4 regions of the Nocardia sp. NPDC056064 genome follow, and region 4 is predicted to be linked to each of the others. Evidence: riboswitches for the same ligand, from Rfam matches in the RefSeq annotation. Region 4 holds a riboswitch; each other region holds the start of a gene.
The links. A riboswitch is a leader RNA that binds a small molecule or an ion and turns the genes downstream of it on or off. The one in region 4 is predicted to bind S-adenosylmethionine.
Positions count from the first base shown of each region.

Region 1 (7,392 bases), 110 kb from region 4:
GCAACCGCTCACCTGCTATTGATCAGCCGAACCCGCACGGCCGGTAGCCCGCCGCGCTCGGCTGCGCCGGATCGGGATTCACCGTCTCGTAGCCGACCCCGAGCAGGAACAGCGCCGAGACGATGAAGGCCAGCGTGGTGAACGGCACCGCGATGGCGCTGCGGGTCGACGGGTAGCGGAACAGCAGCACCAGCAGGCAGATCAGCGACGCGCCGGTGGCCACCAGCAGTCCGGTGGCCAGCCCGTTGAGCGCGGTGACCGCGATGGGGACGGGAATGTCGCGGCGGCAACCGGATTCGAGCAGTTGCGCGCGGCGGGTGTCGAGGAATCCCTCGGCGAAGGTGAACGCGAGCAGTGCCGAACCGAAGGTGGCCGCCGCGATGAATGCGGCGAGCACCTTCGGTGGCCGATGGCCGGTGCGGACCCGAATCCTGTCGTCGATGGTCGTCAGACTACCGACGACAGGCCGGGAAATCAGTCAGCCCAGACCGTTTCGATCGGTGTCGCGACGGAGGGCGGCGGGGTGGGGATGCCGCCGGGGGTGCGCGAGAAGCGCGGCGCGGGCGCGTGCTGCACCACGCCGTCGATCTCGATCAGGCCGGTGCGCGCCGCGATGTGCGGGTTCTCGGTGGCCTCGGTGAAGGTGAGCACCGGGGTGGTGCAGGCGTCGGTGCCGTCGAAGATCGCGGTCCACTCGTCGCGGGTCTTGGTCTTGAACTTGTCGGTGAACAGCTTGCGCAGCTGCTCCTGCCCGTCCGGGTCGAGCTGGTTGGGCAGACCTTCCGCGTCGATCCCGAGTCCGGCCAGCAGTTGCTCGTAGAACTGGGGCTCGATCGCGCCGACGGCCATGTACTTGCCGTCGGAGGTCTCGTAGGTGTCGTAGAAGGCCATGCCGGTGTCGAGCAGGTTGGTGCCGCGCTCGTCGGACCACAGGCCGATCCCGCGCATGCCCCAGATCATGTGCGACAGCGCCAGCGCGCCGTCGACCATCGCGGCGTCGATCACCTGGCCCTTGCCCGAGCTCTGCCGCTCCACCAGCGCGGCGAGCACGCCGAACACCAGGAACATCGAGCCACCGCCGAAGTCGCCGACCATGTTCAGCGGCGGCACCGGGCGCTCGCCCTTGCGGCCGATGGCGTTGAGCACGCCGGTCAGCGAGATGTAGTTGATGTCGTGGCCCGCGCGGTCGGCGAGCGGACCGTGCTGGCCCCAGCCGGTCATCCGGCCGTAGACCAGGCGCGGGTTGCGCGCCAGCGCCTCGTCGGGTCCGAGGCCCATGCGCTCGGTGACGCCGGGGCGGAAGCCCTCGAGCAGCACGTCGGCCTTCTCGACCAGGTCGAGGATCTTGGCGACGTCGGCGGGGTCCTTCAGGTTCGCCTCGACGATGGTGCGCCCGCGCCACTGCGGACGCTCGAGGAAGCCGGGCAGCTGCTTCGGGCGCTGCACGCGCACCACGTCGGCGCCGAGGTCGGCCAGCAGTAGCGCGGCGTGCGGGCCGGGCCCGATGCCCGCCAGCTCGATGACCTTGATGCCCGCGAGGGGCCCCTGCTTGGCGGTGGACTCGCTGCTCACGCCTGACCTCAGTTCGTCGTCGAACGGTATTGACACTTCGACAATAGCGCTGGGATGGCGGCTCGGGTAGCCGATGGGCGAGAATTCGGTGGCGCTACTCGGCGCGGAAACGGGAGGACCCGGTAGTGAGCGTGTGGGGTGAGGTCGTGGTCGGCCTCGTCATTCTCGTCGGCATCGTCGGCGTGATCGTACCGATTCTGCCGGGGGTGATTCTCATCTTCGCCGCGATCGCGGTCTGGGCGTTCGTCACCGGCGGCACGACGGCCTGGACGGTGCTCGCGATCGCCTCGGTCGCGCTGATCATCTCCGGCGTCGTGAAATACACCTGGCCGGGGCGCCGGATGCGCGAGGCGGGGGTGTCCAACAAGGCGTTGCTGGCCGGGGCGGTCCTGGGTGTCATCGGGTTCTTCGTGATCCCGGTCGTCGGCCTGTTCATCGGCTTCGTGCTCGGCGTGTACCTGGCCGAGCTGTACCGGTTGAAGGTCAACCGGCTGGCCTGGCCCGCCACCGTGCACGCGCTCAAAGGCGTCGGCCTGTCCATGCTCGTCGAACTGTTCGGCGCGCTGATCGCGGCCGGTGTCTGGTTCACCGGCGCGATCATGGCCTGAGCTACTTCTCGATCACCGGCAGCGGGCGGGTATGCGCGTCCGCGCCGGGGAGCTGGTCGCGGGGGATCGGCACCGTCGGATTGTCGGTGCGGGGCATCGGCATGGTCGGCAGCGGGTCCGCCGCGGGCCGGTCGACGGCGGGCAGCCGGTAGAACTCGCGGGCATTGTCCTCGAGCACGGCGTGCACATCGGCCCCGACGACCCGGCTGATCAGCTCGACATCGCGATCCTCGAACGGCCTGCCCGCGCGCGTACCCGGCAGATCGGTGCCGAACATCAACGCACCCGGGTTCACCGCGTGGATGCGCCGCAGCGTCTCGGCCACATCCATGTCGACCCGGCCGAACCCCGTCGCCTTCACCCTGGCCCCGCGATCCACCAGATCCAGCAGATACGGCAGGCCCTCCTCGGACATGCCCAGGTGGTCGATCGAGAGCGCGGGCAGCTTGGAGATCACCGGTTGCAGCGAGGCCAGCATCTGCCCGTCGATGTAGAGCTCGACGTGCCAGCCCGCCAGCTCGTGCGCGCGCAGGGCCTGCAGGGTCATCTCGGTGATGTCGGCGGCGGCGCGCTTGAGGTTGAAACGCAGCGCGCGGACGCCGGCCCGGTCCAGTTCGATGATCTCGTCGTCGGTGGCGTCCAGATCCAGCCGGGTGACACCCACCCAGTCGGGCCCGAGCGCGGCCAGCGCGGCTTTCAGGTAGGACTGGTCGGTCCCCTGGAACGAGGCGCTCACCACCGCCCCACCCCGAACCTCGAAGCGCTGCATCCGCTTTCGGTAGTCATCGATGATGTAGTGGTCTGGGAGGTAGCCCTCGTTCTCGATCAGCGGAAACCGCGGATCGATCACGTGAACATGCGCATCGAACACTTGTACAGAATGCCCTATTTCTGGAGCGCTGGCGCGCTCGAGTTCGCGGCCCCTTGGGTCCCGTCGATCAGGCGCCGTTGCTTGCTCCTTCGTCGCGTACGCAACGGCGCCTGATCGACGGGACGGCCGCGAACCGCCGACTTCGTCGGCGATCCCTCCTCGAGGTCGGGATGTGCGGTGCCGGTAGCGCGGTCAGCGCGGCCGTCCGTCGTGCCTAGACCTTGTTGGGCTCCGAGGCGCGCAGCATGTCCTCGCGCTCGACGACCTTCACGCGCTCGCGGCCCTCGGGCTCGCCCAGGGCGCGCTCGTGGGCGTCGAGGCGGTACCAGCCGGCCCAGGTGGTGAACGGGATGCCCTTGCTCTCCAGGAACTCGGTCACCGCGTCGAGCTCAGGCTTGGCCGCGGGGGTGAAGTCCTTGGCGTCGTCGAGCAGGCAGGCGATGGTCTCGTTGGCGTCACCCTTGGTGTGGCCGATCAGGCCGACCGGGCCGCGCTTGATCCAGCCGGTCACGTAGGTGGCGGGCATGAAGCGGGCCGAGCCCTCGGCGGCCTCGTCGACGAGCACGCGCCCGGCCTCGTTGGGCACGGTGCCGGCCTGGTCGTCGAAGGGCAGCTGGGTGACGTTCTGCGACAGGTAACCCACCGCGCGGTAGATCGCCTGCACGTCCCACTGCTTGAACTCGCCGGTGCCCTTGACGTTGCCGGTGCCGTCGAGCTGGGTGCGCTCGGTCTTGAGACCGACGACCTGGCCGTTCTCGCCGATGATCTCGGCGGGCGACTCGAAGAAGTGCAGGAACAGCTTGTGCGGGCGGTCGCCCTGGTCGCGGATCGCCCACTGCTCGAGGGTGTTGGCGACCATGTCGACCTGCTTGGAGTTGCGGCGCGCCGCCTCCGAGCCCTCGTCGTAGTCGATGTCCTCGGGATCGACGATCACCTCGATCGTCGGCGAGTGGTCGAGTTCGCGCAGCTCGAGCGGGGTGAACTTGGCCTGCGCCGGGCCGCGGCGGCCGAACACGTGCACCTCGACGGCCTTGTTGGCCTTGAGGCCCTTGTAGACGTTCGGCGGGATCTCGGTCGGCAGCAGCTCGTCACCGGTCTTGGCCAGCACGCGGGCCACGTCCAGGGCCACGTTGCCGACACCGAGGACGGCGACCTTCTCGGCGTCCAGCGGCCAGCTGCGCGGCACGTCCGGGTGGCCGTCGTACCAGGACACGAAGTCCGCGGCGCCGTAGGAGCCGTCGAGGTCGATGCCGGGGATGGGCAGCGCGCGGTCGGCGTTGGCGCCGGTGGAGAAGATCACCGCGTCGTAGAACTGACGCAGGTCGTCGAGGTTGATGTCGGTGCCGTAGTCGATGTTGCCGAGCAGGCGCACCTGCTCCTTGTCGAGCACCTTGTGCAGGGCGGTGATGATGCCCTTGATGCGCGGGTGGTCGGGGGCGACGCCGTAGCGGATCAGGCCGAACGGCGCGGGCATGCGCTCGTAGAGGTCGATCGACACCTCGGCATCGGACTTCATCAACGCGTCGGCGGCGTAGATACCGGCCGGGCCGGCACCGACGATCGCGATGCGAAGTGGGCGAGTCGCTGCACTCTGTTCGGTCATTTCTACGCGCACCCTTTGGTCGAAAACTATTGACGGCGTCAATTTAGCTTAGGCTAAGTTGACAGTCCGGCTGCTGGCAGCATTCCGCCGATTCTATCCGCGCTGTCGTGGCCACCCGGCGCGCGGTGCGGTTGCTCGCGCCCGGTCTGTCAGGATTGCACCATGAACGAGGAGCGAACCGGCTCGGACGAGCAGCCCATCGTGGTGGATCAGACCGACAAACGATCGGTCGTCCCGTTCGTCGCGGCCGCGGTCATCGCGGTCCTGGTGCTCATCGGGATCGTGCTGGGCGGCTTGCTCGCGCCCGCTGAGAAAAATGTCACAGAGGCCGACCGGTTCGCGGCCGCCGTCACCAACTATATCGACGCGCGCTCACGCAGCGAGCTGCGTCCGCCGCCCGGTGTCGCCTGCCCCGGGTTCGACGAGGAGAAATCCGGCCTCACCGAGCGGCTCGGGGGCGCGAAATCGGCGGTGACGATCGACAAGAAGGGCTTCGCGAACGCGACCGTCAACGGTGATCGCGCCAAGATCGACGCCACCGTGCTGATCGGCGACACGCCCGCCACCAGCACCTGGAACCTGACCAGGGTCGAGGGCACCTGGCTGGTGTGCGCACCCTGACCTGTTTGACACGGTGACCAGTGCCGGGGCAATCTCAGATCGCAAGGTCATGAGTGCCAGCGCCAAGCCCCGGCTCGCTGGCCGGCAACCCTCCTCCGCGGTGGGGTGCTCCGGGTGACGACCTGGCCGTGTGTCCCGGAGTTCCGGCACGGCAAGAGCGGATTCACGCAGGAGGTTCGACATGACTTACGCCGGCGACATCACCCCTGAGAAGGCGTGGGAGATCCTGACCGAGCACCCCGGCGCGGTGCTGGTCGACGTGCGCACCGAAGGCGAGTGGGCGCAGATCGGCATCCCCGACACCAGCTCCATCGAGCGCCCGGCCCACTTCATCGAGTGGGTCGACGGCACCGGCGCGCGAAATCCGGAATTCGGCGCCCAGCTCGAGCAGGCGCTGGCCGGCCGCCCCGACGACGCGCCCGTGGTGTTCCTGTGTCGCTCCGGTCAGCGCTCCATCGGCGCGGCGACCGTGGCGACCGCGGCGGGCATCGCCCCGTCCTACAACGTGCTGGACGGTTTCGAGGGCGGACCCGACGCGTTCGGCCGGCGTGGCAGCGTGGGCTGGCGCGCGGTCGGCCTGCCGTGGCGCCAGGCATAAGGAGAGAACGCATGATCACCGGTGGTTCGTTCGACAAGCCACTGCCCGAGGGCGTCGGCCCCGCCACCCTCGGGGTTCGCGGCGGACTGCGCCGCTCCGGTTTCGAGGAGACCTCCGAGGCGCTGTATCTGACCTCGGGTTTCGTCTACGAGAGCGCCGAGGCCGCCGAGGCCGCGTTCACCGGCGAGGTCGAGCACTTCGTCTACTCCCGCTACGGCAACCCGACCGTGGCCATGTTCGAGGAGCGCATCCGCCTGCTCGACGGCGCCGAAGCCGCGTTCGCGACCGCTTCCGGCATGTCCGCGGTGTTCACCGCGCTGGGCGCGCTGCTGAAGGCCGGCGACCGGCTCGTCGCCGCGCGCAGCCTGTTCGGTTCCTGTTTCGTGGTGTGCAACGAGATCCTGCCGCGCTGGGGCATCGAGACCGTCTTCGTCGACGGTGACGACCTCGAGCAGTGGGAGCAGGCCCTCTCGGTGCCCACCCAGGCCGTGTTCTTCGAGACCCCCGCCAACCCGATGCAGACCCTCGTCGACGTCCGCAAGGTCACCGAGCTGGCCCACGCCGCGGGCGCGAAGGTGGTGCTGGACAACGTCTTCGCCACCCCGCTGCTGCAGCGCGGTTTCGAACTCGGCGCCGACGTGGTCGTCTACTCCGGCACCAAGCACATCGACGGCCAGGGCCGCGTCCTCGGCGGCGCCATCCTCGGCGCCCAGGACTACATCGACGGCCCCGTCAAGAACCTGATGCGCCACACCGGCCCCGCCCTGAGCCCGTTCAACGCCTGGACCCTGCTCAAGGGCCTGGAGACCATGCCGCTGCGCGTGCGCCAGTCCACCGATTCCGCGTTGAAGGTCGCCCGGTTCCTGGAGACCAACAAGTCCGTGAACTGGGTCAAGTACCCCTTCCTGGAATCCCACCCCCAGCACGCGCTGGCCACCGAGCAGATGTCCGGCGGCGGCACCGTCGTCACCTTCGAACTCGCCGGCGACAACGGCAAGAAGCGCGCCTTCGAGGTCCTCAACCGCCTGCGCGTCATCGACATCTCCAACAACCTCGGCGACGCCAAAACCCTCATCACCCACCCCGCCACCACCACCCACCGAGCCATGGGCCCCGAAGGCCGAGCCTCCATCGGCCTCTCCGACGGCGTAGTCCGCATCTCGGTCGGCCTCGAAGACATCGAAGACCTCCTCACCGACCTCGACCACGCCCTGAACTAGCCCGCGCGAGTAGGGGATCGGATGACCGGAAGCCGGTGCTGCCCGTCGTCACCGCACTAAACTGCGGTCATGACTGGGGGAATCGCGCGACCGGCGACCATCTACTACCCATCGATGTTGCGGACTGTGCTGATGATCTGGCTGTCCGCGGTGTTCGTGGTGATCGGTGGGGTGATCGTCTGGCTCGGCCTGGCCGGTGACAGCGATGTGCCGCTGCTGGGGCTGGTCGGCGGCGTGGTGTGCCTGCCGATGGGTATCGGCTGCGGAATCTTCTTCTTCGGTCGCCTGATCCGGCTCCG
Region 1 covers NZ_JBHJWO010000001.1:3,472,487-3,479,878, reverse strand. Annotated here, with positions in the region: gene ACFC06_RS16075 (PLP-dependent aminotransferase family protein) at 1-22, shown strand, start outside; gene ACFC06_RS16070 (hypothetical protein) at 23-397, opposite strand; gene ACFC06_RS16065 (CaiB/BaiF CoA transferase family protein) at 475-1,572, opposite strand; gene ACFC06_RS16060 (DUF456 domain-containing protein) at 1,698-2,180, shown strand; gene ACFC06_RS16055 (amidohydrolase family protein) at 2,182-3,051, opposite strand; gene ACFC06_RS16050 (FAD-dependent oxidoreductase) at 3,266-4,654, opposite strand; gene ACFC06_RS16045 (hypothetical protein) at 4,817-5,275, shown strand; SAM riboswitch class IV at 5,321-5,439, shown strand; gene ACFC06_RS16040 (rhodanese-like domain-containing protein) at 5,457-5,873, shown strand; gene ACFC06_RS16035 (O-succinylhomoserine sulfhydrylase) at 5,885-7,093, shown strand; gene ACFC06_RS16030 (STM3941 family protein) at 7,163-7,392, shown strand, end outside.
Region 1: another riboswitch for S-adenosylmethionine. It lies ahead of ACFC06_RS16040 (rhodanese-like domain-containing protein); the one in region 4 lies ahead of ACFC06_RS15475 (ABC transporter substrate-binding protein).

Region 2 (7,392 bases), on a different contig from region 4:
CAGCCGCCGCAAGGACTTCTCGTCGGCCGGGTCGACCCGTTCACCGCCGAGCTCGATCCGCCCGCCGGAGATCTGCGCTGCCTCTCCGAGCAGACCGATCACCGCCTGCGCCAAAGTCGACTTCCCCGAACCGGATTCACCGACCAGCGCGACGACCTCCCCGCGCGCCACCTCGATCGAGGCCCCGCGCAGCGCGGGCACCGTCCGGGCGCCGGTACGGTAGTCGACCCGCAGATCCGTCACCCGCAGCACCGGGGCGTCGCCCTCGGGAGAGTCGATTGCCTTGTCGCTCATCGGTTCCCGCTCCTTCCTGCCGCCCGGCCCAGGCGCTGGGCCGAGAGCACGACGGCGATGATCACCAGACCCGGCAGGGTGGTGAGCCACCACGCCGAGGCCAGGAAGTTGCGGCCCTCCGAGATCAGCGAACCCCATTCCGGTGTGGGCGGTTTGGTGCCGTAGCCCAGGAAGCTGAGCGAGGACACCGCCAGCACCGCCATCCCGAATTCCACCGCGGCCAGGGCCAGCACCGGCTGCACCGAATTGGGCAGCACGTGCCGCGCCAGCACGGCGTACCAGCGCACCCCGGAGGCGTGCGCGGCCTCCACATAGGGCGCGTGCCGCACCCGCAGCACCTCCGAGCGCAACACCCGGGCGAAATTGGCGATCAGCGCGACACCCACGGCGATGGCCACATTGCGGGTGCCGAAGCCGAGCGCGGTGACCAGCGCCAGCGACAGCAGCAGCGCGGGAATCGAGAGCAGCACATCGACCACCCGCATGATCACCGTGTCGACGATCCCGCCCGCCGCGCCCGCCAGCAGACCCAGCAGCGAGCCCGCGACCAGCGCGATGGCGACCGCCGAGAGGGTCGCGGTGAGCGAGAGCCCGGCCCCGTGCACCATGCGGGTGTAGAGGTCGCGGCCGAGATTGTCGGTGCCGAACCAGTGCGCCGCGCCGGGCGGCTGGAACTTCTCGGCGGGCACGCCGGTCAGCGGGTCACCGGAGGCGAACACCGAGGGCGCGAGCGCCCAGCCGACCGCCACGGCCAGCACCGCCAGCGAGGCGAGCAGCCCGAGCCGCGCGCGGACCCAGCGGGCGGCCTCGGCCACGCGGTGGGTGTCGACGGCGGTGCCGGTGGTGGTGTGCTCGGCCACCGGGGATCGGCGGATCAACAGGTCAACCATGGTGGCTCCCTTCGGTTTCGGTAGGGGAGAAGGACTCAGACACCGCCCACCACCTGCGGGGTCTCGGCGTCGTCGGTGGTCTTCGCGTTCTTGGCGGCGGTGGTGCCGGTGATCCGGGGATCGAGCAGCGGGTAGAGCAGGTCGATCAGCAGATTCACCACCACGAAGATCAGCGCCGAGAACAGCACCACGCCCTGCACCACGGGGATGTCCTGGTTGAGCACGGAGGTCTGGGTCAGGCGCCCGATGCCGGGCCGGGCGAACACCGACTCCACCACCACCGAACCGGCCAGCATGGTGCCGACCAGCACTCCGGCGATCGTGAATGCGGGCACGCTCGCCAGCCGGGCGACGTGGCGCCACTGCACCCACCACCGGGAGGCGCCCTTGGCCAGCGCCACCTCGGTGAACGGCTGACGCCAGGTCTGGGCCAGCCCCGCCGCGAGCACCTGGGCGATCACCGCCCCCACCGGCAACGCCAGGGTGAGCGCGGGCAGCAGTGTGCCGCGCAACCCCGTGCCGCCGAAGGCGGGGAACCAGTGCAGCCGGAAGGAGAACAGCTGCAACAGGATCAGGCCGGTCCAGAAGGTCGGCACCGCCACCCCCAGCGGCGGCAGCGCGGCCAGGGTGTTGCGCAGCCACGGCCGGCGCGTGTAGGTGGCCGCGAAGGCCAGCGCCGTCCCGCCGAGGATCGCGAACAGCAGCGCCAGCGCCGACAACGCCAAGGTCGAGGGCAGGGCGTCGGTCAGTGCCTCGGTCACCGGCTGCCCGGAGGCGATGGAGCGCCCCAGATCACCGGTGACGGCATGACCCAGCGCCGTCACGTACTGGTCCCACAGCGGCTGGTCCAGCCCGTAGCGGGCCTGCATCTCGGCGACCGCGGCCTGATCGACCGGCGTGCCGCTGCTGATGTCGGCCGCCATCGACACCGGGTCCGAGGGCAGCAGGTACAGCACCACGAACGACACCGTGAACGCCGCCCACAGCACCCAGAGCGCCTGCAGCACCCGCGAACCCACGTACCTCGGCAGGCCCGAGTGCCGCAGCGTCGCGACCACCCCGCTCATCTCAGTGCCCGCTCAGCCAGGTGTCGAAGAACTGCAGCCGGGCCGAGGCCTCGAAGGTCAGATCCTGGGTGTGCCCGGCCGCGCCGATCGCCTGGGACAGCTCGACGGTCGGCAGGATGAGCCCGTTGTCGAGCACCTCGCGCTGGGCCTGCTCGATGAGCGCGGCCCGCGCCGCGGTGTCGGTGGTGGCCAGCTGCTGGTCGAGCAGCTGGTCCAGGGCCGGAATCGGGCCGCGCGCGTTCAGATTGCGTCCGGCCAGGGCGTAGGAGGTGCGCAGGATGTCACCGTCGGCGCGGGTCGAGTTGCCGTAGACCGCGTCGTAGTCCTTGGCGTTCTGGCGCGCGATGGCCTCCGGCGTGGACACCAGGTCCAGTTTCAGGTCCACCCCCACCTGGCGCAGCTGCTGCTGCGCCAGCTCCAGCACGGCCTGGTTGCCCGCGAACACCTGGCTGAAGGTGATCGCGAAGCTCAGCCGTTCACCGTTCTTGACCCGGATGCCGTCGGCGCCGGGCACCCAGCCCGCCTGGTCCAGCAGCGATTTCGTCTTCGCGGGGTCGTAGGCCAGGCGCGCGGACTGGTCGAGGTAGGCCGGGGTCGCCGAGGCCAGCGACGAGGTGGCGGGCTTGAACTGCGGGCCGAGCACGGTGTCGACGAGCTGCTGGCGGTCGAGCGCGGGCAGCAGTGCCTGGCGCACGGCCGGGTCACGCAGCGGACCGCGGGTCACGTTGAACTGCAGGCCGAACGGGGTGCCCGGGTTCGAGGTGGACAGCACCCGGCCGCCGGTCGCCTCGATCTGCGGGGCGTCCTGGGGCAGCGCGTCACTGATGGCGTCGAGCTGACCCGACGACAGGCTGCCGGTGCGCACACCCGACTCCGGCACCACCGTGAACTCGATGCGGTCCAGGTAGGCCTCGCCCTTGTGCCCGAACACGGCCGAGCCCCAGTTGTATCCGGTGCGCTTGGCCAGCGTCGCGGAGATGTCCTGCTTGTACTCGGCGTAGGTGAACGGGCCGCTGCCGATGTTGTCGCCCGCGCACCGCGCGTCGGCGGACTTGGCATTGGTCGAGGCGGCCAGGATGCCGAGCTGCGGCGTCGAGGAAGCCTGCAGGAACTGCGCGTTGGGCTGACTGAACTCGACGCGGGCGGTGAGCTTGTCGACCGCGGTCGTGCCCACGTAGTTGGCCAGGTAGCTCACGCCCAGCGGCGCCTCGACGCCGCCGAGGCGGATGATCGCGTCGAAGGTGTCGCGCACCGAGTCGGCGGTGAGCGCGGTGCCGTCGCTGAAGGTGACGCCGTCGGCCAGGTGGAAGGTGAACACCTTGGCGTCGGGACTGACCTCCCAGCGCTGCGCGAGCCACGGGGTGATCTCGCCGGTGGCGGGGTCCTGATCGGTGAGCGAATCGACGATCTGGCGGGCCACGTAGATGGTCTGGTTGGTGCCCGACTGGGCCGGATCCGAGCAGGTCGGCGCGCCGGACAGACCGTAGCGCAGGGTGCCGCCGGGTTGCGGCGGACCGGCGTCACCACCGGATCCCGCGGTGTCGCTGCCGCAGGCCACCACGGTGGTGACGGCGGCGAGTGCTCCGGCGAGAGCGGCGAGGCGATGACGAGGACGGATCACGGGGTGACTCCAGGGATGCGTGGCATGGGTGAGAGACCTCCATCGGACCTGGCAGAAGCACCCACCCGTTCGACGGGTTGGTTGCTGCGACGTCGTCGAGCCAGGTCTCTCGGTCGCTCTGGATGGTTGCGCCCCGGCTGCTCGGAGCTGAACCAGCATGTGGCACAGACCGGATGGTTCACAACGGTAGAAATCAGCGTGAGCGCAGCAGTTGGGCGCGCGGTCCGCGACCGGCATACTGGCGCGGCATCAGGCGGAGGGGAGGGGCGTGTCCATCGCCCGGATCAGCGGTTTCGCGGAGTAGCGTCGGATTTCCGAGTGCCGACGATGAGGAGTTGCGCCGTGATCGTGCCGCGTCGTACCACCGCACTGACCGCGCTGACGGCCTGCGCCGCCCTGTTGCTGACCGCCCCCGCCGCCACCGCGCAACCGGCCACTCCGGCCGTCACCCGCGACGCCCCCGCCACCACCACCGCGGGCCCCGCCGACCTGCTCGGCGCCTACCAGACCGTCGTCGAGACACTGAAAGCCCTGGGCGTGCAGCCGTTCCTGTACCCCACGGTCGCCGCCGACTGCGCGGGGGACGGCCTCGGCCTGGTCCCCGCCGTCGCGGGCGCCGTCCCCGGCCCGTGGCCCAGCAACGCCGTGCCGATTCCCGGCCTCGACCTGACCGCCGTGAAGTCGGGCCAGACCCTGTTCACCTTCCTGCCCTACGGCCTGGCCCCCGACACCCCCGCCACCGACACCGCAGGCATGCAGGTCGCCTGGCTCAACATCAGCACCGGCCGCGGCGGCCTGGCCTCGATGGGCTCGATCGCCGAGATCGTGCGCGCCATGGTCCCACCGGAAGTCCCGGTGGAACTGCGCCCCCTCGCCGAGAACGCCATCCGCGACTTCTTCTTCACCGCCATCCCCCTCGGCGGAGTCCGCGCGGTCCCCGTCGACACCGGCCACGGCACCATCCTCGCCGCCGTCTTCGGCACCACCGACAACGCAGGCAAATCCTGCTTCTTCTTCCCCACCATCGGCATCACCGAGGTCCCCTGAACCCCTGCCCACGACGGGCATCGAGATCTCGAGGGTCCGTGTGTTCCGGGAAGTCCCAGGTATGTGGCTGTAACGGGCCGTCGGCCCGATACGAGATCCTGGCAGAGCTCTGCGGGTACACCACCGAACCGAGAACGGCGCATCGGGCCTTCTGCGTGGAGCTATCGCTGGCTACCACCTACCTGGACCGGAGAAGCGCATGGGGATCTATGTTCGGCAGTCGCTGAACGCCGGACCGTTCCGGTTCAATATGTCCCGGTCAGGACTCGGCGTCAGCGTCGGAGTCCCCGGCTTTCGGATCGGCAGCGGACCGCGGGGCAACTACGTCCACGCGGGCGCACACGGCGTCTACTACCGGGCATCGCTGGGCGGCGCGCGCCCGTCGCCCACGAACCGCACGACCACCTCGCACCGGCCGAACCCGGCTCCCGTCCCCATGGCCGATCTCACCGGCGCGGACGCCACGCAACTCCTGCCCACCGGACCCGGTGACCTGATCGAACAGCTCAACTCCGCCGCCGGTCAGGCGAGAACAGCACCATGGGCCTTCGGCATACTCGGCATACTCGTCCTCGCGACCCTGCCGTTCGGCCTGCTCCTCCTGCTACCGGCGGTTCCGCTGGTCTGGTGGCTGGCCATGCACGACCAGGCCAGACGCAATGTCGTGGTCTTCTACGATGTCGCCGATCACCCCGCGGCCTGGTTCGGAGCGCTCAACGAGTCATTGATGGAATACGCGGCCTCGCAAGGAAAGTGGCGGATCAACGCGCACGGCGGTCTGGCCACCGTTCATCAGCGGAAGATCAACGGAAACGCGAGCAGTCTGCTCGAACGCACCGCCGTCACAGTCACTTTCGACCACCCGAAGCATCTGGTCACCAATGTCGCCGTCCCGACCATCACCAGCGGACACGACGCGCTGCACTTCCTTCCCGACCGCCTGCTCCTCCGTACGGGCAAGCGATACAGCGACGTCAGCTACGGCATCCTCTCGGTCCAACCGTCCACACGCCGATTCATCGAATCCGGAACCGTGCCTACCGACGGCGTACACGTCGACACGACATGGCAGTTCGCCAACGTGAACGGTGGTCCCGACCGCCGGTTCAAGAACAACAGGATGCTCCCGGTCATGCAGTACGGGAACGTGCAGCTCGCGAGCCCCAGCGGCCTGAATTGGGACCTCCAATTCTCTCGGATCAACGCCTTCGATCGCGCCGCCCGTACTCTCCGAGAGCCCCCGAACCTTCCGCAGATCTCAGGCGGTCAGACCTAGGACAGAACCTAGGCGCGCAGGGGGATCGATGTGTCGGGGGTGACCAGGGGGCGCTGTTTCCAGCGCAGGTCGCCGGTGCGGTGGCGCCGGTGCGAACGGACCCACAGCGTCAGGTAGTGGCCGACGGCGAAGGGATGGGCCGTGGCGGAGAGGATGTCGGTGCGGTCGGGGCGGTGGCGGGTTTCGGTGCTGCGGGCGATGATTCGGCTCGTGACGGCCGCCAGGTAGCCCAGGAGGCCGATGCGGCGGGTGCGGCCTCGGCCGAGGAGAGCCGCCAGTGGGGGGACCCAGTAGGCCAGGGCGAGGAGCAGGCCCACGGCGGCACCGGTCTCGACGCGTCCGCCGTAGGCCGACCACAGCCAGCGGGTGTAGCCGTTGGTGAGGTCTTCGGTGCCGGAGTACATGCGGGTGCGGGCGGCATGGCTCGCGGTGACCAGGGCGGTGCGGTGACCGGCCCGGCGCAGGGCCCTGGCCAGGTCGAGGTCCTCGGTGGCGCTGGCGGCCACGGCGGCGTGCCCGCCCCCGGCGCGATAGGCCTCGGCGTCGACCGCCAGGAACTGCCCGCAGGCTACCGCGGTGGACGGGCGCAGACTGTGGTTGGCCGGGCCCACCGGCAGGGTCGAGGCCCACGACCAGGCCAGCAGCGGCTGGAGCAGCTGCTCGGTGCGCGACCCCGACTCCTGCACCGGCCACGCCGACACCAGACCCGCACCGCGCCTGCGCAATTCGGTGACCGCCGCGGCGACCGCCTGCGGGGCCAGTCGCACATCGGCGTCGACGAAGACCAGCGCGGCCGCGTCGGCGCGGGCCGCCAGCCGCGCGCACGCGGCGGCCTTACCGGTCCAGCCGGGCGCGGGATGGGCGGCCGAGCGCAGCACGGTGAACCGTTCGTCGCCGCCGATCGCGGCGAGCGCGGCCTCGTGGGTGCCGTCGGTGGAGGCGTCGTCGAGGATCAGCACCCGCAGGCGCGGCACGCCGGTCTGGGCGCGCAGATCCGCGATCAGCGCGGGCAACCGCGCGGCCTCGTCGCGCGCGGGGACACACACGGTGACCGGCTCGATCACGCCCGACACCCGCCGCGGCAGGGTGCGCAGGGTGAGCAGGTTGTAGACGGCGGTGCTCGCGCCCAGCGTGGCCAGGCCGGTGCCCAGCCAGGTCAGCGCGCGGCCCGCCCCCATGTCAGCGGCCCAGCCTGCG
Region 2 covers NZ_JBHJWO010000003.1:154,655-162,046, forward strand. Annotated here, with positions in the region: gene ACFC06_RS27340 (dipeptide ABC transporter ATP-binding protein) at 1-294, opposite strand, end outside; gene ACFC06_RS27345 (ABC transporter permease) at 291-1,184, opposite strand; gene ACFC06_RS27350 (ABC transporter permease) at 1,220-2,215, opposite strand; gene ACFC06_RS27355 (ABC transporter substrate-binding protein) at 2,253-3,872, opposite strand; SAM riboswitch class I at 3,909-4,001, opposite strand; gene ACFC06_RS27360 (hypothetical protein) at 4,215-4,919, shown strand; partial or broken gene ACFC06_RS27365 (DUF4236 domain-containing protein) at 5,119-5,265, shown strand; gene ACFC06_RS27370 (hypothetical protein) at 5,356-6,195, shown strand; gene ACFC06_RS27375 (glycosyltransferase) at 6,204-7,373, opposite strand; gene ACFC06_RS27380 (LppM family (lipo)protein) at 7,375-7,392, opposite strand, start outside.
Region 2: another riboswitch for S-adenosylmethionine. It lies ahead of ACFC06_RS27355 (ABC transporter substrate-binding protein); the one in region 4 lies ahead of ACFC06_RS15475 (ABC transporter substrate-binding protein).

Region 3 (7,392 bases), 1.6 Mb from region 4:
CACATTGAACACCGCAGCAGGGTACGTGGCCGGTGCGTCTGGAACAATCGGGGCGTGAACAAGGCGGAGACGACCGGCAAGCATCGCGTGGTGCGGTTGAGTGCCTGGCAGCAGTATCTGCGCAGTCATCTGCCGATGACCGTGGTGACCGCGCTGATCATCGTCGCCGTGGGGTTCGTCGCGTGGGATCGCTGGCGTCGTGGGGCGCTCATCTTCGGTAGTGCCGCGCTGGTGGCGGCGGCCTTCCGGCTGTGCCTGCCGACGGTGCAGGTGGGGCTGCTCGCGGTGCGCAGCAAGCCGTTCGACGTGGCCGCGCTGACCGCGCTGGGCAGTTCCATCGTCTTCCTGGCGGCCACTATCAACACCCTCGGCGTCAGCTGACGAAACGACCGCGCCCGGGCGTGGACGCGGTCGTCGGGATCAGGCGGAGGCGATGGACCCTTCCCACAGACTGCGCGTGCCCTTGCTGCCGTAGCGTTCGCGGGCCTCGGCGGGAGTGATCGTGGCCCGGTCCCGCGGCGGCGCGGCGGTGGCGTGCGCGGCCAGGATCTGCCCGGTCAGCTTCGCGACGTACGGACTGGCCAGGATCAGCCCCCGGTTACCGCGCAGCGCCGTGGCCCACACCAGCGCCTTCCACGGCAGCCGCGCCGAGACGTCGACGACGCGCGGCAGGTCGAACCGGCCGAGCTCGCGCATCCAGGTGGGCAGCGTCGCGATCGTCGCCAGCGACAGCACCCGCCCGCCCGCCGCGAACGTCAGGCCCTTGTCCACCGACGGCCACAGCAGGTAGTGCATCGCCCGCACGGCCCGCTCGCTGACGCACAGCTGCGGCCGCATCCGCGCGAAATAGGCGCGCACCTCCTCGCGATTGCGCGGCACATCGGCGGGCTTGCAGGTCTGCAACTCGGCGGCGATCACGCAGTCGGCCCAGTACCGGTCCTCCTCGGCCGGGCTCAGCGGGCCGGGGCCGAACATCTCGTAGGCCTTGAGCACCGAATGCCAGCCGGTGACGTGGATCCACAGCTGGGATTCGGGATTGTTGGCGCTGTAGCGCTTGCCGCTGATGGGTTCGATGCCCGTCATCGGCGCGTGCACCTTCATCAGGTGCTCGGCGGCCTGGATGGCGGTGCGGCCGTCACCGAGGGCGACCAGCAGGAAGTAGGACAGCGTGTGGTCGAGACGGGTCGCGGGATTGTCGTAGATCCCGTGCGAGTCGGCCACCGCGGCGGTGAGGAACGGGTCGAAGTGCTCGAGGGTGACCGCGCGCTGGAATCCGATCAGCGCGGTCGGCGCCGCCCACACCTTCCAGGTGGGGGAGTCCGGGCCGAAGAAGCCGTAGTCGTCGCGGCGCAGGGAAGTCGGATCGAAGGCCATGCACGTGCTCCTTTGCAGTGCCGAGGCGAACCTCACAGGTGAATACAACGCAACCGTAGCAATTGTGCGGATCGAATACAACGGTTGTGTAGGATTTGTCCGGATGGGTGACCGGTAACGTTCGGAGGGTGAAGGGAGGTCCCGTGACCGCCACGCAGGAACAGCGGCCCCGGCGCCGCTACGCCCCGCGACTGCCGCCGCACGAACGCCGGGCCCAGCTGCTCGACGCCGCGTTCGCGGTCCTGGGCCGTGCCGAACTGCACGAGCTGAGCATGGAGGCCGTCGCCCAGGAAGCCGGGGTCGGCAAGCCGGTGCTCTATACCGTTTTCAAGACCAGGGCCGAACTGGTCGAAGCGCTGCTGGAACGGGAGCGCGAACGCGGCCTGGCGCAGATCGCCGACACCCTGCCCGCCGACCTGGACGGCACCGAACCGGTCGTCGCCGCCTCGGCGACGGTGGAGGCGTTCGTGGGTCTGGCGCTGGAGAACCCGACGCGCTGGCGGCTCATCCTGGCCACCCCGGCCAGCGCCCCCGACGAATACCGGGCCGCCCTGCGTGCCTCGCGCGCCGATATCCTCGCTCGCGCGCAGGCGCTGGTCGAGGTCGGTATCGCGCTCTCACCGCGCTGGTCGGGCATGGACGCGGCGCTGCTGGCGAACGCCACGCTCACCGTGGCCGAGATGCTCGGCCGCCTGGCCGTGAGCGATCCCCACGAGTACCCGCGCGAACGACTTCAGGATTTCGTCCGCTCGGTGGTGGCCCTGCTGCCGGGGCTGCCGGGCCGGTAACGACTGCGGCTCAGCGGTTCTCGCGCGCCATCCGGATCGTCTCGGTGAGCAGCTTGGCGACGGCGGCGGCCTCGGTGAGAAATCCGTCGTGCCCGTCCCGGGAGTGCACGATCTCCAGACCCGCGCAGCCGGGCAGACCTTCGGCCAGCTCGGCCTGAGTGTGCAAGGGGTACAGGCGATCCGAGTCGACCCCGCCCACCACGCACGGCACCGGCGTTGAGGCCAGCGCGGCGGCGACCCCGCCGCGTCCGCGCCCGATGTCGTGGCGGTTCATCGCCTCGCTGAGCAGCACGTAGGTGGCCGGATCGAACCGCTGACACAGCTTCTCGGCCTGGTGCTCGAGATAGCTCTGCACCGCGTAGCGGCCGCCGGTCCACGGGTCCTCGTCGCCCTGGGCCTGATTGGCGAAGCGGTGGTCGAGTTCGCCCTCGGTGCGGTAGGTCAGGTGCGCGATGCGCCGGGCCAGGCCCATGCCGGTCATCGGCGCGCGGCCGGTGCCGTGGTAGTCACCGCCCTGCCAGTCCGGGTCGGACCGGATGACGGCCATCTGCGTGGTCTGGGTACCGATCTGATCGGCGGTGGCCCTGGCGCCCACGGCCAGCACCAGCGCGGCCGAGACCCGCTCCGGGCTGCCGATGATCCACTCCAGCACCCGCATGCCGCCCATCGACCCGCCGACCACCGCGCCGAGCCGCTCGATGCCGAGCAGGTCGAGCAGCTGCGCCTCGGCGGTCACCTGGTCACGGATGGTCAGGCCGGGAAAACGCGCGCCCCACGGCTTTCCGTCGGGGGCGATGCTGGACGGGCCGGTGCTGCCCTTGCAGCCGCCGAGCACGTTGGTGGCGATCACACACCATTCGTCGGTGTCGATCGGCGCACCGGGGCCGACCATGCCCTCCCACCAGCCCGGCGCGGGATTGTCCGGGCTGGCGATGACGGCGGAGTCGCCGGTGAGCGCGTGCTCGACCAGCACCACATTGTCCAGGGTGGGCGAGAGCTCGCCCCAGCGTTGCACCGCGAGCCGCACATCGGGGACCACGGCGCCGTTCTCCAGCGTCACGTCCCCGATGGCGACCACGCCGAGTCGCCCGTCCGGGGGCGGCAGAGCCACCCCGGAGCCGGGTCGGGCGATCGGCGATTCGGTGCTCACAGTCACGTCGTCGCCGCCGCGAAACCGGCCCGCAGATCGGCCAGGATGTCGTCGATGCCCTCGATACCCACCGCGAGCCGCACCAGCCCCGGAGACACGCCTGCGGCCAGCTGCTCCTCCGGCGTCAACTGCGAGTGCGTGGTCGAGGCCGGGTGAATCACGAGAGAACGCACATCACCGATGTTAGCGACATGGCTGTGCAGGCTCAGAGCGTCCACGAACTTCTTGCCCGCGTCGACGCCACCGGCCAGGTCGAAGGCCACGATCGCGCCCGCGCCCTTGGGGGCCAGCTGCGTGATCCGCTCGTGCCAGGGCGAGGACTCGAGGCCCGCGTAGTACACCTTCTCCACGCCCGGCTGCTCGGCGACGAACTTCGCCACGGCCTCGGCGTTGGCCACGTGCCGTTCCACCCGCAGGCTCAGCGTCTCGATGCCCTGGGCGATGAGGAAGGCGTTGAACGGCGAGACCGCCGCACCCAGATCGCGCAGCAGCTGCACGCGGGCCTTGAGCGCGTAGGCGGGCGCGCCCAGGTCGGCGAAGACCGCGCCGTGGTAGCTCGGGTCCGGCTCGGTGAAGCCGGGGAAACGGGCGTTGCCCTCGGCGTCGCGCACGGTCCAGTCGAAGGTGCCACCGTCGACGATCACGCCCGCGACGGCCGCGCCGTGCCCGCCCAGGTACTTGGTGGCCGAGTGCACGACGATGTCGGCGCCGTGGGCCAGCGGCTGGATCAGGTACGGGGTGGCGACGGTGTTGTCGACGATCAGCGGCAGACCCGCGGCGTGCGCGACGGCGGCGATACCGGGGATGTCGAACACCGCGCTGCTCGGGTTGGCGATGGTCTCGCCGTAGAAGGCCTTGGTGTTGGGCCGGATGGCGGCCTGCCACTGGGCCAGGTCGTCGGGGTCCTCGACGAAGGAGACCTCGATGCCCAGCTTGGGCAGCGAGTAGTGGAACAGGTTGTAGGTGCCGCCGTAGAGGTGCGGGCTGGACACGATGTGGTCACCGGCGCCCGCCAGGTTCAGGATCGCGTAGGTCTCGGCGGCCTGGCCCGAGGCCAGCAACAGCGCGGCGACACCACCCTCGAGCGCGGCGATGCGCTGCTCCACCGCGTCCTGGGTGGGGTTCATGATCCGGGTGTAGATGTTGCCCGGTTCGGCGAGCCCGAACAGCGCGGCGGCGTGATCGGTGTCGCGGAAGGTGTAGGAGGTGGTCTGGTAGATCGGCAGGGCCCGCGCGTTGGTGCTCGCGTCGGGGGCCTGGCCGGCGTGGATCTGCTTGGTCTCGAAGGTCCAGTTCTCGGGCAGGGCAGAGTCGGTCATGAAAGTGCTCCAGGGTTGTGCGCCGGGGAATTCGTCAACTGGGTCGGATCGACGGACAACAACACATGGGGGCCTCCTGGGATGCGCGCTTGCCCTCGACCTTCGAGAGCCCGGTCATCACCCGGAGCACCCCACCGCAACTGGAGGGTTGCCGACCAGCGAGCCGGGGCTTGACGCTGGTACTCATGACCTTGCCGTCATGTTAACCGGACAAGCCCCCACACGGAAACTTCCCGGCTGAACGTAGCCTGGATCACGTCGCGATCGGCACAGTCCCGCACAGCGGGCCCTCCCATCGCGGTGAGGTCCCGGGCAGCAGTACGCTTGTCTTGTTTGCACCACACGTCCCGCCGACAACGCGGGGCATATACGTTGTCTGTTGGAACAGCTGGGGTCCGCTCACAAGCGTGTTCGCCTGGCCGTGCAATGAGGGCACCATCCTAGGAGGACACGAAGATCCATGTCCAAGATCAAGGTTGAAGGTACCGTCGTAGAACTCGACGGCGACGAGATGACCCGGATCATCTGGCAGTTCATCAAGGACAAGCTGATCCACCCGTATCTCGACGTGAACCTCGAGTATTACGACCTCGGCATCGAGTATCGCGACAAGACAGACGACCAGGTCACCGTCGACGCCGCGAACGCCATCAAGAAGCACGGCGTCGGCGTCAAATGCGCCACCATCACCCCCGACGAAGCGCGGGTGAAGGAGTTCGGCCTCAAGAAGATGTGGCGCTCGCCCAACGGCACCATCCGTAACATCCTGGGTGGCACCATCTTCCGCGCGCCGATCATCATCTCCAACGTGCCCCGCCTGGTGCCCGGCTGGACCAAGCCGATCATCATCGGCCGCCACGCCTTCGGCGACCAGTACCGCGCCACCGACTTCAAGGTCTTCGAGGCGGGCACCGTCACGCTGACCTTCACCCCGGAGGACGGCGGCGAGCCGATCGTGCACGAGGTCGTGAAGATGCCGGAGGACGGCGGCGTCGTCATGGGCATGTACAACTTCAAGAAGTCCATCGAGGACTTCGCGCGCGCCTCGTTCAACTACGGCCTGCAGCAGAACTACCCGGTGTACCTCTCCACGAAGAACACCATCCTCAAGGCCTACGACGGCATGTTCAAGGACACCTTCCAGGAAGTCTTCGACGCCGAGTTCAAGGCCGAGTTCGACGCGGCGGGCCTGACCTACGAGCACCGCCTGATCGACGACATGGTCGCCTCCTCCATGAAGTGGGAGGGCGGCTACGTCTGGGCCTGCAAGAACTACGACGGCGACGTGCAGTCCGACACCGTGGCCCAGGGCTTCGGCTCGCTCGGCCTGATGACCTCGGTGCTGCTCACCCCGGACGGCAAGACCTGTGAAGCGGAGGCCGCACACGGCACCGTCACCCGGCACTACCGTCAGCACCAGCAGGGCAAGCCGACCTCGACCAACCCGATCGCGTCGATCTTCGCCTGGACCCGCGGCCTCGAACACCGCGGCAAGCTGGACAACACCCCCGAGGTGATCGGCTTCGCGCAGACGCTCGAAGACGTGGTCATCAAGACCGTCGAGGGTGGGCAGATGACCAAGGACCTGGCGCTGCTCGTCGGCGGCGATCAGGGCTACCTGAGCACCGAGGAGTTCCTGGGTGCCTTGGACGCAAATTTGGCCCGCACCCTGAAGTGAGCCTTTCCGCCTCTGGCCGATAGGGGGCTGCGTCGGCAGCCCCACGGTGAGGTGGGAGCGTTCGCTCAGCCCGGTGAGTTACCCGTGTTCTCGCGAGAACAGTGGGTTGCTCGCCGGGCTGTGTCGTTTCCGGGTGGGGTAACTCACGGTCGTCCCGGGATGCGCGGGGCCGGGACTCGCCGTTGCATGGAGGCGTGACTTCTTCCCTCTCCGCCGCCGACCGCGTGGCGCCACGCACCAGCTGGCACATTCCCGCGATGCTGGCGCTGGCGCTGGGTGGATTCGGGATCGGCACCACCGAGTTCGTGACCATGGGACTGCTGCCCGATATCGCCGCCGACTTCCGGATCACCGAGCCCACGGCCGGTCACGCGGTGTCGGCGTACGCGCTCGGCGTGGTCGTCGGGGCGCCGTTGATCGCCGCGCTGTGTGCCCGGGTGCCCAGGAAGAAGCTGCTCATCGCCCTGATGGCCGCGTTCACCGTCGGCAATGCCGCGACCGTGCTCGCCCCCACCTTCGGTTCGCTCGTCGCGGCCCGGTTCGTATCCGGATTGCCGCACGGCGCCTACTTCGGTGTCGCCTCGCTGGCGGCCGCCACGCTCGCGCCCGCCGGGCAGCGGGCCAAGGCGGTGGCCGCGGTGATGCTCGGATTGAGCGTGGCCAATGTGGTCGGTGTGCCCGGGGCGACCTGGCTCGGCCAGCATCTGGGCTGGCGGGACGCCTACGTGGTGGTCGCGATCATCGGCGTGGCGACCGTGGCCGCGCTGTGGCGGTTCGTGCCACCGCTGACCACCATGACCATCACCGATCCGCGCACCGAACTCGGCGCGCTGCGCCGCCCCCAGGTGCTGCTCACCCTGGCCGTCGGCGCGATCGGCTTCGGCGGCATGTTCGCCGTCTACACCTACATCGCCACCACCATGACCGATGTCGCCGGGCTGTCCGTCGGCGCCGTCCCGATCGTGCTCGCCCTGTTCGGCCTCGGCATGATCGCGGGCAATGTCCTCGGTGGCATCCTGGCCGACCGCGGCGTCGACCGCTCGATCTTCGCGGCCCTGCTCGCCATGGTCGTCATCCTGGCCG
Region 3 covers NZ_JBHJWO010000001.1:4,951,940-4,959,331, forward strand. Annotated here, with positions in the region: gene ACFC06_RS22915 (tRNA (cytidine(34)-2'-O)-methyltransferase) at 1-12, opposite strand, end outside; gene ACFC06_RS22920 (DUF3017 domain-containing protein) at 136-381, shown strand; gene ACFC06_RS22925 (oxygenase MpaB family protein) at 421-1,374, opposite strand; gene ACFC06_RS22930 (TetR/AcrR family transcriptional regulator) at 1,518-2,162, shown strand; gene ACFC06_RS22935 (homoserine O-acetyltransferase) at 2,173-3,273, opposite strand; gene ACFC06_RS22940 (bifunctional o-acetylhomoserine/o-acetylserine sulfhydrylase) at 3,315-4,631, opposite strand; SAM riboswitch class IV at 4,712-4,822, opposite strand; gene ACFC06_RS22945 (NADP-dependent isocitrate dehydrogenase) at 5,092-6,309, shown strand; gene ACFC06_RS22950 (MFS transporter) at 6,504-7,392, shown strand, end outside.
Region 3: another riboswitch for S-adenosylmethionine. It lies ahead of ACFC06_RS22940 (bifunctional o-acetylhomoserine/o-acetylserine sulfhydrylase); the one in region 4 lies ahead of ACFC06_RS15475 (ABC transporter substrate-binding protein).

Region 4 (7,392 bases):
CGGCGACCCGGTTCGAGCACCCCGCGCAGCAGCAGCGCCGAGATCGCGAAGCCCACCGCGCTCGCCACGAACACCGCCCGCCAGCCGAAGGTGTCGTCGACGAGCTGGGCGAGCACCTGCGCGATCACGCCCGCCGCGAGGAACGAGCTGGTCAGGCAGGTGAGCGCGAAGACCCGCCGGTGCGGCGCGACGCGTTCGGCGAGATAGGCGAACGCCGCGGGCGCGAAGAACGACGCCGTCAGCCCCTGCGCCACCCGCGCCGCCAAGCCGGTGCCCAGGCTCGGCGCCGCGATCACCACAAGGGTGGACAAGGCCGTCGCCGCCAGACCCCCGACGATCACCGGGCGGCGCCCCCACCGATCCGAGAGCGGGCCGGTGACCAGGAACCCGGCGCCGTAGGCGAGCCCGAAGGCAGTGGTTGTCCACGTCGCCGCGGCGCGCGAGGTGCCCCACACCTGGGCCAGGTCGCCGAGCACCGGCAGTACCACGTAGAGCTGGCCGACGACGAGAATCCCTACGGCACAGATCGTCGCGACTGTTCTCCCTGTCGGTGCCCACCCCCGCACCGTCGTCTCAGTAGCCGGCGGCGAGCTCACGCGCCCGCTCCTGGGCGGCGGCGAAGCCGACCTGCGGATCCTCGGTGAGCACGGTCGGCGCGAACCGGATCTCGGCCACGTCCTTCACACCGACGAAGCGCAGCCAGTCCTGCACGAAGGGGGTGGCGAAGTCGTTGCCGAACTGGATCGGCACCCCCGGCTGGTGCACGCCGCTGGTGTAGACGGTGACCGCGCGCTTGCCTTCGAGCAGCCCGCTGTAGCCGACCTCGGGATCGAAACCGAACGACCAGCCCGGCTGGGTGACGATGTCGACGTACTGCTTGAGGATGTAGGGCACGCCGTGGTTCCAGATCGGGATGTTGAGCACGTAGAGGTCGGCGGCGGCGAAGCGGTCGAACACGGTGCGCGCCTGTTCCCAGGCGGCCACCTGTTCGGGGGTCTGCTCCGAGCCGGTGAACACCGCCAGTTTGGCGGCCGCGGCGTCGGTGCCGAACTCGGGCAGTCCGGCGGTGAACAGATCGAGGGTGTCGACCTGCACGGTGGGGTCCTGCGCACGCAGGGTGTCGATGAAAGTCTGTGCGATAGCTCGTGATTGGCTGAATTCGCCACGGGCGGAAGCGTTGATGTGCAGCACGGTGGTCATAGCAATAGGGGTACCGAGCCGCGAGATCGACGACAATGATTTGTCGCACGGTGCGCTGATTCCACGCTCGTCCACCCGCCCGCGCGGCCGCGCATTTGTCTCGAGCTGATCGCAAGCCGGGGCCCGCGCGCATCGCCGCAGCTAGCCCCGTATCCGGCTGTCCCGGAACCGAATCGAGTACCCATGCGAGGCCCCGGCCATGCCCCCGAGTGCTGCTACATTTCGCTCCACGGTCACGAGTATCAGCACTGTCGAGCCCCGGCTCGCTGATCGGCAACCCTCGCTTGGCGGTGGGGTGCCCCGGGTGACGACCAGGCGATATCGAGCAGATATCGCAAGCGCTGAATCTTCGCACTCGTCGTGTGCCGATTCATGTCTCGAAGGAACGATCAATGAGCAAGTTCTCGGTCGGTTCGCGCCGCCGTGTCAAGATCATCGCCAGTGCGCTCGCCGCCGTCACGGTGGCCGCCGCGGTGGTCGGTTGCAGCGACTCCGGCAGCGACGCGGCGGACGGCGGAACGGTCTATTTCGGTGTCTCCGGGCCCCGTACCGGCCCCTCGGCCGAGTACGGCAGGCTGTGGCAGCAGGGCTTCGACCTGGCACTGGAGGAGATCAACGCCGCGGGTGGCATCGACGGGCGCAAGGTGGAGCTGAAGTGGGAGGACTCCCAGTCCGACCCCAAGCAGACCGTGCCGATCGCCACCAAGTTCGTCGACGACAAGTCCGTCATCGCCGAGCTGGGCGATTTCTCCTCGCCCGCCTCGATCGCCGCCTCGCCGATCTACAACCGCGGCAAACTCGTCCAGTACGGCTTCACCAATTCCGCGGTCGATTTCACCAAGGGCGGCGACTATTCGTGGAGCCCGTCGATCACCCTGGACGTGTTCCAGGAGCGCAATGCGGAGTGGGTGTCGAAGAAGGCCAAGAAGGTCTCGGTGGTCTATCTCGAAACCGACTGGGGTAAGCAGGCTTTCCAGTTCTTCGAGCGTTTCGCCAAGCAGAAGGGCGTGGAGATCGTCTATTCCTCGCCGATCCTGCCCGATTCCACCGATGTGAAGCCGATCCTGATCAAGGGCCGTGAGGCGAACCCCGAGGCTTTCGTGCACCTCGGCTACGGCCCCGACGGCGCGCTGGTGGTCAAGCAGCTGCGTGACGTGGGCTTCACCGGCCAGTTCTTCGGCGGCCAGAACACCCCGCAGTTCATCCAGCTCGCCGGTGCGGCGGCCGAGGGCGACATCGTCAACGGCATCTTCAGCCCCGCCGATCCCGACCCGAAGACCCAGGAATTCGTCACCAAGTTCCGCGCCAAGTTCAACACCGACCCGGGCGATTTCAACGTCTACGCCTATGACGCGCTGCACGTGCTCGTGCAGGCGGCCAAGAAGGGCGGCGCCACCCGCGAGGGCATTCTCGAGGGCCTGAAGACCGAAACCCAGTTCACCGGAATCGGTCTCGGGACGTTCGCCTTCGACCAGGAATCGCGGCGCCCGAAGGGTGTGGCCCCGCGCGAGCTGGTGCTGAAGGAAGGCAAGTTCGTGCCGACCGGCAACCGCTGATGTTCGACACCCTGATCGCCGGTGTGGTCCACGGCAACGCGTACGCGCTGCTCGCCGTGGGCATCACCCTCATCTTCGGCGTCACCAACGTCATCAATTTCGCGCACGGCGCGGTGTTCGCGCTCGGCTCCATCCTGGGCTGGTGGTTCATCGCCGAGCTCGGCCTGCCGCTGTGGCCCGCGATCGTGCTGGTGGTGGCGATCACCGCGCTGGTCGGTGTCGCCATCGACGTACTCGCGGTGCATCCGCTGCGCAAGGCACCGGCCATCGCGGCGCTGCTGGCGACGGTGGCGGCCGGGTTGATCATCGAGAACCTCACCCAGATCGTCTTCGGGCCCGAGACCCGCCCGTTCCCACAGATCCTGCCCACCAACAACTTCCAGCTCGGCGGCGTCCGCTTCGGCACCTCCGATCTGGTCATGTTCGCCATCACCCTGGTGGTGATGGGCGCGCTGGCCGGGTTCCTGCGGTTCAGCCGCTACGGCCTGGCCATCCGCGCCACCGCCCAGGACCCGGACGCCGCCGCGCAGATGGGCATCGGCGTCTCCCGCATCAAGGTGCTGGCCTTCGCCATCGCCTCCGGGCTCGGCGGGCTCGCGGGAATCTTCGTCGGCCTGTACAACTCGAACATCTCGCCCACCAGCGGCACGCTGGCCGGGCTCACCGGTTTCGTCGCCGCCACCATCGGCGGGCTCGGGTCCATTCCGGGCGCGGTGATCGGCGGGTTCGCCCTCGGCATCGTGGAGGCCTTCGGCATCTACACCTTCGGCGACGGCTACCGCGACCTGATCACCTTCGGCGTGCTGGTGGCCTTCCTGGTGCTGCGGCCCGGCGGGCTGCTGGCCAAGGTGCCCGCGATCAGCGCCGAACCGCTGACCGGCACCTTCCTCGGGATCGGCAGGCCGATCCGGGTGCGGTGGTGGCACGCGGTGCTGGTCTTCGCGGCCGCGGCGATCGTGGTACCGCTGGTGGCCGACAACTACGCCATCGTGGTGGGCACGCAGATCCTGGCCTACGCGATCGTGGCGGTCTCGATGACGCTGATCGCGGGCTCGGCCGGACAGCTGGTCATCGGCCAGGCCGGGCCCATCGCCATCGGCGCCTACACCTCGGCCGTTCTCACGGTGAACCACGACTGGCCGTTCCTGGCGGCCGCGCTCGCCGGTGGCGTGCTGGCGGCGGTGCTGTCCTCCATCCTGGCCGCGCCGCTGTGGAACCTCAACGGGCACTACGTGGCCATCGCCACGCTGGGCATCGGCATCGTGATCGTGGCGGTGATCCGCAACTGGGAATCGCTGACCCGCGGCTCCTACGGCATCTTCGGCATTCCGGTGCCGAGCATCCTGGGTCACGAGTTCACCGAGAACACCGAGGTGTACCTGCTCGACCTGGTGTTCCTGGCGATCACCCTGGCGGTGGTGGTCGGAATCCAGCGCTCCCGGCTCGGTGTCGCGTTGCGCGCGGTCGGCGCCGACGAGGTCGCCGCGCGGTCCTCGGGCATCCCGGTGCGCGACTACAAGGCGCTGGCCTTCGCGATCAGCGCCCTGTTCTCCGGGATCGCCGGCGCGCTGCTGGCGCACCAGTACAGCTATATCGACCCGACGGTGTTCAACCTGCCCATGTCCCTGCTGATCATCACCATTCTCGTGCTCGGCGGCACCGGCTCGCCCTACGGCGCGGTGCTGGGCGCGGTGGTGCTGATCGGCGTTCCCGAGGCCCTGCGGCTGGCCCCGGAGGCGCGCATCCTGCTCTACGGCGTGGTGCTGCTGCTGATCATCCGGTTCCGTCCGCAAGGTGTGCTGGTGAGGAGTGACCGTGTCCGAATCGCCGCGTGAGCCCGCGCTCGCGGTCCGTGATCTGCGCAAGTCCTTCGGCGGGGTGAAGGCCGTCGACGGCGTCGAATTGATCGTGGCGCCAGGGGAATTCGTCTCGATCATCGGGCCGAACGGCTCCGGCAAGACCACCACCGTCAACCTCGTCTCCGGAGTCCTGCGTCCCGACGCGGGCCGGGTCGAGGTCGACGGGCTGCGGCTGCGGCCCGGCTCGCAGGAGGCCGCGGCCGCCGCCGGGATCGCCCGCACCTTCCAGAACGGCCGCGTGTTCGGCAGCCTGACGGTGCGCGAGAACGTCGAGATCGGCCTGCACACCACCGTCACCGCGGCCCGACCGCTGCGCTCCCTGGCGCGGTTCCCGGTGCTGCGCTGGCTTCCGCTGCTGGCCGAGACCGTGCTGGCCCTGGTGCCGACACCCGCGGTGCGCGCCGAACGGCGTGCCACCGCGGCGCTGGTCGACGCCCAGCTGGCCCGGTTCCCGGAACGGCTGGTGCCGCGCGCGGACAACCACGCCTACACGCTGTCCTACGCCAATCGCCGCCGCACCGAGATCGCCAGGGCCCTGGCCCTGCGACCCCGCGTGCTGCTGCTCGACGAACCGGCGGCGGGCATGAACCAGACCGAGACCGCCGAGGTCGGCAGGCAACTCGCCGAGCTGAAAGCGGCCGGGCAGACCATCGTGCTGGTGGAGCACAAACTGGATCTGGTGAACGCGCTCTCGGACCGGGTGATCGTGCTCGACGAGGGCCGCGTCATCGCCGAGGGCACGCCCGAGCAGATCCAGAACGACGAGCGGGTCATCGAGGCGTACCTGGGGCGGCGCCGCCTGCGGGCCGCCGGTGGGCCGCGGCGGACAACGGCAGAGAAGGTGATCGTCGGTGCCGAGTGACGAGAGCACAACGCCCATCCTGGAATTCGACGAGGTCACCGTGCACTACGGTCCCTCGCGCGCACTGGACAAGGTGTCGCTGACGGTGCGCCCCGGCGAGATCGTCTCGCTGCTGGGCGGGAACGCGTCCGGCAAATCCACGACGATGAAGACCGCCCTCGGGCTGCTGCGCCCGTCCTCGGGCACGGTACGCATCGACGGTGTCGACGTGAGTACCAGCTCGCCCGCCGCCCGGATCGAGGCCGGTCTGGCCTCGGTGCCGGAGGCGCGCCGGGTCTTCCCGGCGATGACCGTGGAGGAGAACCTCTACGTCGGCGGCTATATCCGCAAGGAACGGCGCCGGGTGCTCGCCGCCAGGGCCGCCGAACTCTACGAGCACTTCCCGCGCCTGCGCGAACGCCGCACCCAGCACGCGGGCACGCTCTCCGGCGGCGAACAGCAGATGCTGGCCTTCGCCAGGGCGTTGATGAGCAAGCCGCGGCTGATCTGCATGGACGAGCCGACCATGGGCCTGTCGCCGCTGTTCGTCGACCGGGTGCTCGACGAGATCGCCCGGCTCAACACCGAATTGGGTCTGGCGATCCTGATCGTCGAGCAGCAGGCCGAGCTGGCGCTGTCGATCGCGCACACCGGAAACGTGTTGCGCGGCGGGGAGATCGTGCTGCACGGCACCGCCGCCGAGCTGCTCGACAATCCGGCCGTGCGCGACGCCTACCTGGGCAAGGCGGCGGCATGACGAAGCGGCTCGGCCTGTTCACCCGGTTGGTCCGTCACGCCGAGGACCAGAGAGCGGCCCAGGTCTACGCCGACGCGCTGGCCCAGATCGCGCTGGCCGAGCGCCTCGGCTACGACAGCGCCTGGGTCGCCCAGCACCATGTCGACCCGGACGAGGGCGGCCTGCCCTCACCGCTGGTGTTCCTCGCGCACGCGGCCGCCCGGTTCACCCAGATCCGGCTCGGCACCGCGATCGTCACCCTCGGTCTGGAGGACCCGGTCCGGGTCGCCGAGGACGCGGCGGTGCTGGACACCCTGTCCGGCGGCAGGCTCGAATTGGGTTTCGGCAGCGGCGGTTCCGCGAAGTCCTTCGAACTGTTCGGGGTCACCCCCGAGGAGAAACAGAAGGTCTACGCCGAGAAACTGGCCGCGATCACGGCCGCTCTCGACGGCGCGGAGCTGGTACCCGGCCGCGTCCTGCATCCGCCCGCGGCGTCGCTGCGTGAGCGGGTCTGGCACGCCAGTTTCTCCGCGACGGGGGCGCGGCGCGCCGGGGAGGCGGGCGCGGGCCTGCTGCTCTCCCGCGCCCAGCCGCGCGACCCGGCGTCACCCGATGCCTCGCTCGACGCCATCCAGGCACCACTGATCGAGGCGTACCGCGCGGCGCTGCCCGCCGGCGTGCCGCCCCGAATCGCGGCCTCCCGCAGTGTTTTCGTCGCCGACGACCACGACGACGCCCATCGCCGCGCCCGCCGCGGCGCCCAGCGATTCCTGGATCACCTACGCGCGGCGGGCAATACGCAACTCGCCTCCACCGTCGAGGAGGTCCTGCGCGACTCCTACGTCGGCACACCCGGCGAGGTCGCCGAGCGGCTCGCCGCCGACGATGCCGTCACCGCGGCCACCGATCTCATCGTCCAGATCCATCCCATCGATCCGGACCAGCCCGCGGTCCTGCGCTCGATCGAACTACTCGCCACCGAAGTCGTGCCGCGACTGAACCGGCACTGGAACGAAAGGGGCACGGCGTGAGCGCCGATGTCATCGACACGGTGCTCGGCACCGAGACCGCGACCCGCGTCGCCGCCCTGCGCGCGAGCAGGCCCGCGGTGGTCGAACACACCCAGGGCGTGCACGACGCGCTCTTCGACGGACCGGCGGGCATCGCCTTCGGTCCCGAACGGCTGGCCACGATCGCCGC
Region 4 covers NZ_JBHJWO010000001.1:3,364,335-3,371,726, reverse strand. Annotated here, with positions in the region: gene ACFC06_RS15485 (MFS transporter) at 1-596, opposite strand, end outside; gene ACFC06_RS15480 (FMN-dependent NADH-azoreductase) at 574-1,200, opposite strand; SAM riboswitch class IV at 1,432-1,547, shown strand; gene ACFC06_RS15475 (ABC transporter substrate-binding protein) at 1,593-2,756, shown strand; gene ACFC06_RS15470 (ABC transporter permease) at 2,756-4,591, shown strand; gene ACFC06_RS15465 (ABC transporter ATP-binding protein) at 4,572-5,477, shown strand; gene ACFC06_RS15460 (ABC transporter ATP-binding protein) at 5,467-6,213, shown strand; gene ACFC06_RS15455 (LLM class flavin-dependent oxidoreductase) at 6,210-7,223, shown strand; gene ACFC06_RS15450 (CMD domain-containing protein) at 7,220-7,392, shown strand, end outside.